Regions from separate parts of the Oceaniserpentilla sp. 4NH20-0058 genome, predicted to be linked through region 1. Evidence: predicted binding sites of a transcription regulator. Region 1 holds the regulator's gene; each other region holds the start of a gene.
What was found. The regulator sigma-54, encoded in region 1, starts transcription at its own class of promoters, with help from an activator protein. The targets are predictions, from matches to a motif close to TGGCACNNNNNTTGCTNT.
Positions count from the first base shown of each region.

Region 1 (3,046 bases):
TTGCTGAATTTTTGTGCAAGCATACTGAGGGTCTGTAAATGCTGCTCGGTGGCTTCGGCGGGCACTAAAAGCACAAACACAATATCAACGGGCTGACGATCAATGGCGTCATAGTCGATGGGCTCATCTAAAATAAATAGTGCGCCTACCGTGTCGATACATTCTTCTAAGCGAGAGTGGGGAATGGCGATGCCCTCTCCGATGCCGGTGCTTCCCAGCTTTTCTCTTGTAATGAGTCGTTCATAGATGTCATCAGCCTGAGCGTCCTCAATGTTGGATGCTAAAAACTGGCTAACATGCTGAATGAGTTTCTTTTTACTACTGCAGTGCGCACCCAATTGGGTGCGCTCAAGATTAAGAATATTTGAAATACTTGAAGTCATATTGAATCAGTGGTTATTTCCATGACGGTGATTAACCATCTTTTCTTTGTGCTTAAGCAGTTGGCGGTCTAGTTTATCCGTCATGCTGTCGATAGCGGTGTACATGTCTTCGCTATCTGCGTTGGCGTGTAAATCGGCGCCAGCAGCATGGATGGTGGCTTCTGCCTTTTGGGCGAGCTTTTCTACGGTCAGGGTGACTTGTACATTGGTTATGTTATCAAAGTGACGCTCAAGCTTTTCCACTTTAGACTGAACGTAATCCTTTAAGGATTGAGTCACTTCAACATGATGGCCGCTGATATTAATTTGCATAGATGGCTCCTACTGTCGGCACTCCAGTTCCAGAGTGCGTGAATATGCTGATAATCTAATAAATAGTTTATCGGCGAAAACTCGTTTATTCGCCATATACTAATGGCTAAACCAAGCGTTTCCGTTCGTTTGACGGTGGAATGTGCATCGCCTCACGGTACTTGGCTACAGTTCTACGTGCAACCTTGATGCCTTCTTCTTCTAACATGTTGGCAATTTTGCTGTCGCTTAAAGGCTTTTTAGCACTTTCGACTGAAATGAGCTTTTTAATCATAGCTCTAATTGCGGTTGATGAGCACTCTCCACCACTGGTGGTACTCACATGGCTAGAGAAAAAGTACTTCAACTCGAAAATACCGGCCGGTGTATGCATGTATTTTTGAGTGGTAACACGAGAAATGGTGGATTCATGCATGCCTACTGCCTCGGCAATGTCATGCAGAACCAAGGGTTTCATTGCTTCATCCCCTTGTTCTAAAAAGTCTTGTTGATACTCAACGATTTTCATGGCCACTTTAAGCAAGGTTTCGTTACGGCTTTGTAAGCTTTTAAGAAACCAGCGGGCTTCCTGTAAGTGATCCTTGATGAAATTGTTGTCTGCGCTGCTGTCAGCGCGCTTCACCATTGATGCGTAGTGGTCATTGATGCGCAATTTAGGGGCAATTTCAGGGTTTAATTCAACACGCCACTCACCTTTGATTTTACGAACCATAACATCAGGTATGACGTATTCGCTGGTTTGTGGATCAATTTGTGAGCCTGGGCGTGGATTTAATTCTTGTATGCCTCGAATAACCACTTTTAGCTCGTCTTCTTTGACTTTTAATTTACGCATAAGTGCTGCGTAATCTTTAGAGCCTAATAAGTCGATGTATTGATCGATTAAGGTTTGAGCTAATGGCAACCATGGTGTTTCAATGGGTAGTTGGCGCAGTTGCAGTGATAAGCATTCTTGTAAATCACGGGCACATACACCGCTAGGCTCAAATTGTTGGAGTAAATGTAATACGGCTTCTACTTCGTCTAGTTCAATTTCAAGCTCTGGGTTTAATGACCCAACAATGTCTTCAAGATCAACTTTTAAGTAGCCGTCATCGTCCACACCTTCAATGATGTTGATGGCAATTAGGTGATCGTTTTCTGACATAGGAGTTAGGTTAAGCTGCCATAATAGGTGATCACGTAGATCATCAGTACTGCCGTTTCGGCTATCCATGTCAAAATCATCACCAGATGATGAGCCTGAGTGGCTTTCTGTCATGGATGTAGGGGCAGCGGAGGCTTGCCAAGTATCGTCCCATTCACTGTCGGTAGACAGTTCGTCCGGAATGTTTTCATTCCAGTCATCGGCGGCGGTTGGCTCATCCGATTGGGTTTCTTCTACTGGTTGGGTAGTTTCTTGTTTGTCTTCACTTTGTGAGTTGATGTCTTGATTGGCATCGCCTTCAAACTCTTCATCTACATCGAGCAAAGGGTTTGAGTCCAGAGCGTTTTGAATTTCTTGCTGCAGATCTAGGGTAGAAAGCTGAAGTAAACGGATGGCCTGTTGCAGCTGAGGAGTCATGGTCAGCTGCTGACCCATTTTAAGTTGGAGCGAGGCTTTCATATAATACTGCTTAATCCCATGTCACTTTGACTTGTTACCCTGAATATACAAGATTACAACTTAAAGTCATCACCTAAATAAATATCTTTGACTTGCTGATTTGATAAAACATCTTCAGCAGAACCTTCTGCGATAATGTGACCATTACCCACGATATAAGCTTTCTCACAAATATCAAGGGTTTCTCGAACATTGTGGTCGGTTATCAGTACACCTAAACCGCGTTTCTTCAGTTGTTTTACGATACTTTTTATATCTCCCACTGATATGGGGTCAACCCCTGCAAAGGGTTCATCCAAAAGTATGAAGGATGGTTCTGCAGCAAGCGCACGAGCTATTTCAACACGGCGTCGTTCACCACCTGAAAGGGCCATGCCCAAGCTGTCTCGAATATGTTGGATGTGGAATTCATCTAACAGTTTTTCAAGTTTTTCCTTACGTTCAGTATGGCTCAATTCTTTGCGAGTTTCTAATATGGCCATAATATTATTTGCAACGGTTAACTTACGAAAAATTGATGCTTCTTGTGGTAAGTAGCCGATACCTTTTTGCGCGCGGCCATGCATAGGTAAATTGGTGATGTCGGTGTCGTCAATTAAAACACGGCCTTTATCTGAGGCAACTAAGTTGACGATCATGTAAAAACAGGTGGTTTTTCCCGCGCCATTTGGGCCAAGTAATCCAACAATCTGCCCACTTTCAATGGACATGGAAACGTCTTTAACAACTTGTCTTGGCCCGTAGC
Region 1 covers NZ_BAABWE010000002.1:58,291-61,336, reverse strand. The annotation lists gene ptsN (PTS IIA-like nitrogen regulatory protein PtsN) at 1-383, opposite strand, end outside; gene hpf (ribosome hibernation-promoting factor, HPF/YfiA family) at 390-695, opposite strand; gene ABWV45_RS03440 (RNA polymerase factor sigma-54) at 802-2,301, opposite strand; gene lptB (LPS export ABC transporter ATP-binding protein) at 2,355-3,046, opposite strand, start outside.

Region 2 (3,046 bases), on a different contig from region 1:
AACGAAAGCCCTACATTTTCGCCTTTTTGATTAACCTTTTGCTCACATACTTTAACTATTTTATCCCTCAAACTTACTCTCATATACTCTTCTTAATTTCATATAAATTAAACAAATACTACCCATAAAAAAACACCAAGGGCGTTGGCCATTGGTGTTTTTAGGCTAAAACGAATTAAAAATTAGTCTTCAGAGGTTGATGCTATTTTATGGATAGATAAATCAGCACCATTGTACTCTTCTTCTTGGCTTAAACGTAAACCAGCCAATGCACCAACCAAACCATAAACAAGGAAACCACCAATTAAGGCAACTGCCACACCTGTCAATGATCCAACCAACTGAGACATAAAGGTAACACCACCCATACCACCAAAGGCTTCTAAACCAAAAATACCAGCGGCTACAGCTCCCCAAAAACCACATAAACCGTGCAACGGCCACACACCTAACACATCATCAATACGCGGGAATTTATTTTGGAATAACGTAAACGTATAAACAAACAGTGCACCTGCTACACCACCTACTACTAACGCCCCCATTGGGTGGAACAAGTCAGAACCCGCACATACAGCCACAAGCCCAGCTAACGGCCCGTTATGAATGAAACCTGGATCATTTTTACCCATTAACATGGCAACTAATGTACCGCCAACCATTGCCATAAGAGAGTTAACAGCAACAAGACCACTAATACCGTCTAGAGTTTGTGCCGACATAACGTTAAAGCCAAACCAACCTACAGTTAAAATCCATGCACCTAACGCTAAAAATGGAATACTTGATGGCGCAAATGCAACTGGACGACCTTCACGATAACGACCATTGCGCGCACCCAGCAATAAAATAGCCGCTAATGCTATCCAGCCACCCATACCATGCACAACGATGGAACCAGCAAAGTCATGGAATTGAGCACCAAAGGTGGCTTCTAACCAGTCTTGATAGCCGTAGTTACCATTCCAGATCATACCTTCGAAAAATGGATAAACTAAGCCCACAATTAATGCAGAACCAATTAAAAACGGGTAGAACTTAGCACGCTCTGCAATACCACCAGACACAATAGCCGGAATCGCCGCTGCAAAGGTTAATAAGAAAAAGAATTTAACTAATTCATAGCCATTGTTTTGGGCAAGATCTGTTGCACTGGCAAAAAAGTCAGCGCCGTAGGCTATGCTGTAACCCACAAAAAAGTAGGCAATGGTTGATACGGCAAAATCAGTAATGATTTTAACCAGTGCGTTGACTTGGTTTTTATGACGAACAGTACCGACTTCTAGAAAAGCAAAGCCTGCGTGCATAAAGAACACCATGATGGCGCCCAGAAGGATAAAGAAAGTATTTGAGCTGCTGATTAGGGTTTCTACAGCACTGTTGATGTTTTCCACAACATTCCCCTTTTTTTATTGTCTCGTTAAGCAAGGGCCATTGCTAAGAGATCGAGTCTTATAGTTAATAGTAATTAAAGCAGATTTGCTTATCTCACTGTTTTATATCGACCCAATAAGATGCATTTTACGTGCCACTAGCATTAAAAGAGTGCAATAAATTTCAGTAAAAGAATAAGCACTGAGTAAAAACATTGATTTTACTCAGTAAATACAAGGGGTTATGACTTATTTTCAATCAAAAAACATTGATGTATTTTTTGGTTACGAGCGAAATCTTGCGGGATACTCCCCTCACTTACATCACTAATTTTGAACTCTTCTAGTGCATCATGCTCCATTTTGAAGCGCCTAAGATTATTTGAGAAAACAAGCGTCCCCCCTGGACGTAATAACCCCATAGCGTGCTCAATTAAACTCACATGATCTCGCTGTACATCAAAAATATCCATCATACGCTTTGAATTAGAGAAACTGGGAGGGTCCATAAAAATCAAGTCATAACGGTCTTTTTCATGCTGAGCTTGTTCAAGCCATTTAGTGCAGTCCGCCTGTATAAATTGATGATCTGTATCCGCCAGCCCATTTAATGCTAGGTTTTTACGCCCCCAATTTAAATAGGTTTGCGACATATCTACACTGGTGGTTGAACGGGCTCCGCCCACTGCGGCATGCACGCTTGCCGTGCAGGTATAACTAAACAAATTTAGGAAATCCTTGTTTTTGGCCCACTGCGCAATATCCATACGAATAGGTCTATGGTCCAAGAACAATCCACTATCTAAATAATCGGTTAAATTCACATAAAAACGACAATTACCTTCCTGCACCTCAAAAAACTGCTCTTGTTTGTCTTGTTTTTCGTACTGCCGCTTGCCTTTTTGCACCTTGCGCTGTTTTAGTACCACTTGCTCCCTATCTATATTTAAAGCAACAGGTACCGCATCTAAAATATCGCGTAATCTGTTTTCGGCTTTCTCTGGATCTACGGATTTAGGCGGTGCATATTCTTGAATGTGAACCCACTTATCGTAAACATCAATGGCAACTGAGTACTCAGGCATATCAGCATCGTATAAGCGGTAACAATTTGTATTTTGCTTTTTTACCCATGAACGAATTTTTTTAAGGTTTTTCTTTAAGCGGTTACACACCATTTGTGCGCCTTCGCCCAAAACCACCGGCTCATTCGTTTTACCTGTTTCAAGTTGCACTTGAGCCTGAGCCTGTGCTTTTTCACTAGACCCTTCAGAGATAGTGTATAAAAAAAGTTTTGAGGCAATAGCGCCATTATAAAACTGATACTGTTTATGGGCGCGCATCTTAAATTGATACGCTTGCCCTGGATTACCGGTGAACACACCTAATGTCCAATTTGCAAAGTTTTGCTTAACCAGCCGACCAAAAGCAGCATACAACGAGCCTATTGCCACCTCATCACTTAAACGCTCACCATAAGGTGGATTGGATAAAATTAGGCCAGATTCAGGCAGCCCTTTTTCTTTAGTTAATTCATTCAATGTTTGATTTTTAAAATGAATGAAATGCATTACACCTGCACGTCGCGCATTATCTTTGGCTTTGTTTAATACTTTTTCATCCATGTCATAGCCGATCAGTGTTAACTCCACTTCTGACTCTTGTGCCGCTTG
Region 2 covers NZ_BAABWE010000001.1:442,939-445,984, forward strand. The annotation lists gene ABWV45_RS02035 (DUF6500 family protein) at 1-83, opposite strand, end outside; gene ABWV45_RS02040 (ammonium transporter) at 183-1,394, opposite strand; gene rlmKL (bifunctional 23S rRNA (guanine(2069)-N(7))-methyltransferase RlmK/23S rRNA (guanine(2445)-N(2))-methyltransferase RlmL) at 1,616-3,046, opposite strand, start outside.
Region 2: the regulator sigma-54 is predicted to act here: its motif matches at 1,514-1,531, upstream of ABWV45_RS02040 (ammonium transporter).

Region 3 (3,046 bases), on a different contig from region 1:
ACTCGGTATTATCTTGAGGTTCTAACGGATTTTGATTATTCATTTGTGCAACCAAAAGCTTTAAAAAATCATTTTTCCCTAGCTCATTTGATTTCTCAGTTTGCTTCTCGCTTTGTGCGTATTGATCTAGCACAGATTGCGATTGTCCTACGGATGTTACATCAGCCATGATTTAAGCTCCTGATGATGCCAATTATCTTAATAACCATACTTAAAAATATTTAATTATTGCCCAAGTGTTAACGTGCGTTGTAACATTTGTTTTGCTGTTTTCATCATTTCAACATTCATTTGATAACTTCTTGAGGAAGACATCATGTCGGTCATTTCTTCTACTACATTCACATTAGGGTACATGACGTAACCTTCTTCATCGGCCATTGGGTGATGAGGCTGGTAGCGTTTTTTTAATGGCGCATCACTTTCTACAATACCTTTTACCTGTACGCCATCCCCCACCTGTGAACGAATTTCTAATTTATCGTTAAGATCATTCACGTTACCCCATTGTTTTTCTAAAACACTGAACCAAGGCTTACGTGCTTTATACGTTTCTTCAACACTTGAGCTTACCGTCTCTGCATTGGCAATATTGGAGGCTGTCGTATTTAAACGTACTGATTGAGCATTCATTCCCGTTCCGGCAATATTAAATACATTCGTTAATGACATGATTTACTCTCCTAATTACTTATTATTATTGCCAAATTTATTGTGCTTTAATCGCATTTTTTAACCCTTTGAATTTACTACTTAAAAATTCAAAAGAGGCGTTGTAGCGTAATGCGTTTTCAGTATAAAAAGATTGTTCCATTTGACTATCGACAGTATTCCCATCAATCGCTGGTTGGTAAGGATTACGGAATAACAAGTCCGTTTCTGCTTTAACTGTGCCTTCTAAATGTGAAGAGTCAGTCACTTGCATTTTCAATGAGCGGCGCGATTCACCTTCAAGCACTGCATTGAAGTCCATATCTCTTGCTTTAAAATTTGGGGTATCCGCATTGGCTAAATTATTGGCAAGAATCTCTGCACGAGATGCACGTAGTTGCATTGTTTGCGGATGTATCCCCAATGAATTTTTAAATCCCAATGCTGACATATCTCTCTCGCTTAGCTCAGTGAGCCTTAAGTTTAATATGCTTGAGATATAGCAACCCTTATGCCAATTGAAATTATTCAATTAATTCAACAACTTAGGTATTTATAACATAGATTTAAAAGCGGCAATCATTGCCGTTTTTAAGAGAAAGCGGAAATCAGGTAAACATCGAAAGAAGGAGGGGTTGTACTAAAAGCGATTACTTTTTACGGTAAATGATTCCCGGACTGCATTGCACCATTTCATAATAATCAGATAAGCCAGTTAATGCCTCGCTGGCGCCAAGCAATAAATACCCACCAGGCTTCAGATTTCCATGAATACGAGTAAGAATATCTTTTTTCAAATCACTGGAAAAATAAATCAAAACATTTCGACAAAATACAATATCAAATTTCCCTAACATGGAAAATGAATGCAGCAGGTTTAAATGTCGGAATTGAATGCGGGCCTGCAATGCCGAATTTACTTGCCAACGATCATCTTTCTCAGAAAAATAGCGTTTTAATAGGTCTTGAGGCATTCCACGGCCTAATGCTAATTGATCGTACATACCCTTTTTAGCCGCATCCAACGCGCTTGTTGATATATCTGTTGCTATAATTTTTTCGGATGTAAATTTCCCTGAGTTAGCTCGTTTAAATTCCTCAATGATCATGCTAATTGAATAGGGCTCTTGCCCTGTGGATGATGCTGCACACCAAATATCTAAGCTTTTTTGATTCGCACTAATTTCAGGTAACAGTTTTTTCTGTAAAATCGTGAAAGGATGAGCATCACGAAACCATAACGTTTCGTTAGTCGTCATAGCGTCCACAACTCTTTCCCTTAGTCGCGAATCCACCTCGATTTTTTTGACTAACTCAGGTAAAACTGAAAAATCCAGTTCTTTCATAATGCTGCGCAAGCGACTTGATACCAAGTACTCTTTATTGTCCGCAAGTAAAATACCGCAGACACGTTCGAGATAATCTCGAAATTGCGTAAAGTCCGATTTTGTTATATCCATCTTTGTTATGCCTTATTTTGAGACACTTTCACCTGTTCAGCTACCTTGGCAGCTAAAACATCTGGATTAAACTTCGCTATGAAGTCATTTGCTCCAACTTTTTGAACCATGCTTTGATTAAAAACACCACTTAATGACGTGTGTAATATAATGTGCATTTTATTCATAGCTGGGTCGTTTCGGACCGCTGTTGTTAAGGTATATCCATCCATCTCTGGCATTTCTATATCAGAAATCATCATGGCATAGTGATCGGAGGGCGTCACACCAGACGCCACCATGTCACGTAAATGATCCAATGCTTGGCGCCCATCATTCATAGCCGTTACTTCAATACCAAGAGCCTCTAAACACTTAGATACTTGCTTGCGAGCGATTTTTGAATCATCCGCAATAAGCACTTTTGGTGCCTCTTGATGAGTATCACTACGGGAGCTTTCTAATATTTCTTCACTGATGCTTTCTTCCATTGGAGACACTTCCGCCAGAATTTTTTCTACATCAATGATTTCAACCAGTTTCTCTTCTACTTCAGTTACAGCAGTCAAGTAATGATCTCGCCCTGTGCCCTTTGGTGGCGGGTGAATCTCTTCCCAGTTCATATTTACAATACGTTCAACCCCAGAAACCAAAAATCCCTGTGTTGCCGTGTTGTATTCAGTAATAATGACAAAGCAATCTTTGGGATCACCAACGGATGTGTTTCCAGTTGCTAAACCCATATCCATAATTGGAATAGTGCCCGAACGAATATGAGCAACACCAATCACTACCCGATGGCTTTTTGGTAAAATCGTTAACGGTGGGCACTGCAATACTTCTTTTACTTTAAACACGTTTATGCCGTAAATCTGTGGTCCAGCTAAACGGAAAAGCAAAAGCTCTAGCCTGTTTTCACCAACTAGTTGGGTTCTTTGGTCGACGGAATCCAGTAC
Region 3 covers NZ_BAABWE010000005.1:123,407-126,452, reverse strand. The annotation lists gene ABWV45_RS08585 (flagellar hook assembly protein FlgD) at 1-169, opposite strand, end outside; gene flgC (flagellar basal body rod protein FlgC) at 226-672, opposite strand; gene flgB (flagellar basal body rod protein FlgB) at 710-1,102, opposite strand; gene ABWV45_RS08570 (CheR family methyltransferase) at 1,302-2,111, opposite strand; gene ABWV45_RS08565 (chemotaxis protein CheV) at 2,117-3,046, opposite strand, start outside.
Region 3: the regulator sigma-54 is predicted to act here: its motif matches at 1,151-1,168, upstream of flgB (flagellar basal body rod protein FlgB).

Region 4 (3,046 bases), on a different contig from region 1:
TCAATAAACTCTTTCTGAACTGGCTTGAAGCCATCTTCTTTATCAAAGTCAGGGAACTCAGATGCTTTCATTTTGCCTTCTGCTATTAACTCTTTAGCTGCTAGAGTGTAGATATCAGGACGATAAACTTTTTTAGCAATATCCATGTACCAGCTATCAGGTTTTTGATCAGCAATTTGTCCCCAACGACGCATTTGAGTTAAGTACCAAATAGCGTCTGAATAGTATGGGTATGTGGCGTTATGACGGAAGAATACGTTGAAATCAGGAATCTCGCGTTTATCACCTTTTTCATACTCAAATGTACCTGTCATTGAGTTTGCGATAACGTCGTAATCAGCACCAACATAGTTAGATTGAGAAAGAATTTTCACAGCTTCTGGGCGGTTAGCGTTGTTCTTATCATCTAACCATTTGGCTGCGCGAATCATACCTTTAACCACTGCAATGTGTGTTTCAGGGTATTTATCAGCCCAAGCTTTTGATACACCAAATACTTTTTCTGGGTTGTTTTTCCAAATTTCATAATCGGTGATGACGGGTACACCAATGCCTTTAAACACAGCTTGCTGGTTCCAAGGCTCACCTACACAGTAACCATCAATGGTACCGGCTTCCATTGTTGATGGCATTTGCGGTGGAGGCGTTACAGAAAGCAAAGCATCCGCTTTTAACGTACCTGATGTATCCCCTTTTTCAGGAGCGTAAAAACCTGGGCTAATACCACCTGCGGCTAACCAATAACGAAGTTCATAGTTGTGAGTGGATACTGGGAATACCATACCCATTTTAAACGGCTTACCTTCATCTTTATATTTTTCGATTACAGGCTTTAAGTAATCAGCCTTAATTGGATGAACTGGTTTGCCATTTTCATGTGGAATGTGTTTTTTCATTTCATCCCAAACACTATTAGACACGGTAATACCATTACCGTTTAAGTCCATTGAGAATGCTGTGACGATATGTGCCTGAGTTCCAAAACCTATGGTGGCTCCTAATGGCTGACCTGCCAGCATATGCGCGCCATCTAGTTCACCGGTAATAACCCGATCCAATAAAACTTTCCAGTTAGCTTGCGCTTCTAATTCAACAAACAGACCTTCATCTTCAAAGAACCCTTTTTCTGCTGCGATAGCAAGTGGAGCCATATCAGTCAGTTTAATAAAGCCAAATTTTAATTCTTCTTTTTCAGGGTCTCCAGCAAATGCAGACGTACTGAGTAAGGTTGCCGTTAGGCCTGCACCTAGCGCAACGCTTTTTACAACACGTTTAATGGCATGGGATAAAGTCATATTTTGTATCCTTAAAGTTTAAGTTTTTTAAATCAAAAAAATTAATCAGATGAATTCAAACGTGCGCACGTTTTAAATAATTTCAATTTATGTTCTCAAACTCTGTGCCAAAAACGGTTAGTTCTTGAAAAAAATATATTTAATTTTCAAATTACAGATAACTCATCAATTCGGGGCGCTAATTTATATTTACGGCACCAGTAAAAATCAGGAGGTTTCAATTAGGCGCACACAAAGCCTCTCATTAGGTCTTTCTAATACTCAAAAACCACCACATATTGCGCCAACAAGGTGCATATACAGCCCTTCCATTAAACTATTGAAGCTGACCATATGGTTATCTTTAATATATAAACGAACCACTTACGAGCACCGACCGTTCATAGCGGCTACCAAATAGGTGCATTTCAGTGCATAACAGACAGATAAGTTATTTATCGATAGAAAGGGATAAAAACAGAACAAAGCATTATGTTTGTTAAAAAATAGACAAATAAAAGGTAAGTTGATTTCTAGCAGACAGGGACCGCCACCTGCTTATTTATGCTAGTTTCTCTTTATCACTTTAACACTTAGATTTACGACATAACTGCAATGCCCCACTTCTGCCCCCTGTTGATGCGCTCTTCTCGTCATATTTGTTGGCTACTAATCCCGTCACCTCTGATTTATAATCCCGCCATTATTTTGTAGGAACACAGCCATGAACCCTAACCTCGATTTACTTCAACCTTATCCCTTTGAAAAACTGAATAAGCTAAAAGCCGAGGCAAATGTAAGTACCGATCTTCCTCACATTGCATTATCAATAGGCGAGCCCAAGCACCAAAGCCCTGCCTTTGTATTAAAGGCAATGGCAGACAACCTTGATAAATTGGCAAACTACCCAACCACCAAGGGTATTCCGGAACTACGTGATTCAATTAGCCATTGGGCGAAAAAACGCTTTTCTTTGAATACATTAAATAGTGATACTCAGGTACTACCCGTAAATGGTACCCGTGAAGCCATATTTTCATTTACTCAAGCCATGGTAGATGCCAAACCTAATGCATTGGTTGTAAGCCCTAATCCGTTCTATCAAATATATGAAGGGGCAGCCTTTTTAGCCGGTGCAAAACCACATTACTTACCCTGCCTTGAAGAAAACGGCTTTAATCCAGATTTTGAAAACGTGCCTAGCGAAGTATGGGAAAATACTCAGATTCTATTTACCTGTAGCCCAGGCAACCCTACAGGTGCAGTGATTCAACTTGATGAGTTGAAAAAACTCATTGCACTATCTGATAAATACAATTTTGTGATTGCCAGTGATGAATGTTACAGCGAAATATTTATCGACAGCGTAGATGCCCCTGTGGGCTTATTACAAGCTTGTGCCGAACTGGGCCGTGACGATTACAAAAATTGCGTGGTTTTCCACAGTTTAAGCAAACGCTCTAACTTGCCCGGTTTGCGCAGTGGTTTTGTAGCAGGCGATGCATATTTATTAGAAAAGTTTTTCCAATATCGTACCTACCATGGTTGTGCCATGAGCATTCCAAATCAACTAGCCAGTATTGCGGCATGGAACGATGAAGAGCATGTAAAAGAGAATCGTCGGCTTTATACCCAAAAATTCAATGCCGTTTTGGATATCTTATCACCTGTAATGAATGTTACACAAAGCGATGCCAGCTTTTACTTGTGGGCTAAAACGCCCATTAATGAAGAAGAGTTTGCCCAACGTTTATTTGCTGAACAACAAGTGA
Region 4 covers NZ_BAABWE010000003.1:208,180-211,225, forward strand. The annotation lists gene ABWV45_RS06200 (CmpA/NrtA family ABC transporter substrate-binding protein) at 1-1,295, opposite strand, end outside; gene dapC (succinyldiaminopimelate transaminase) at 1,999-3,046, shown strand, end outside.
Region 4: the regulator sigma-54 is predicted to act here: its motif matches at 1,388-1,405, upstream of ABWV45_RS06200 (CmpA/NrtA family ABC transporter substrate-binding protein).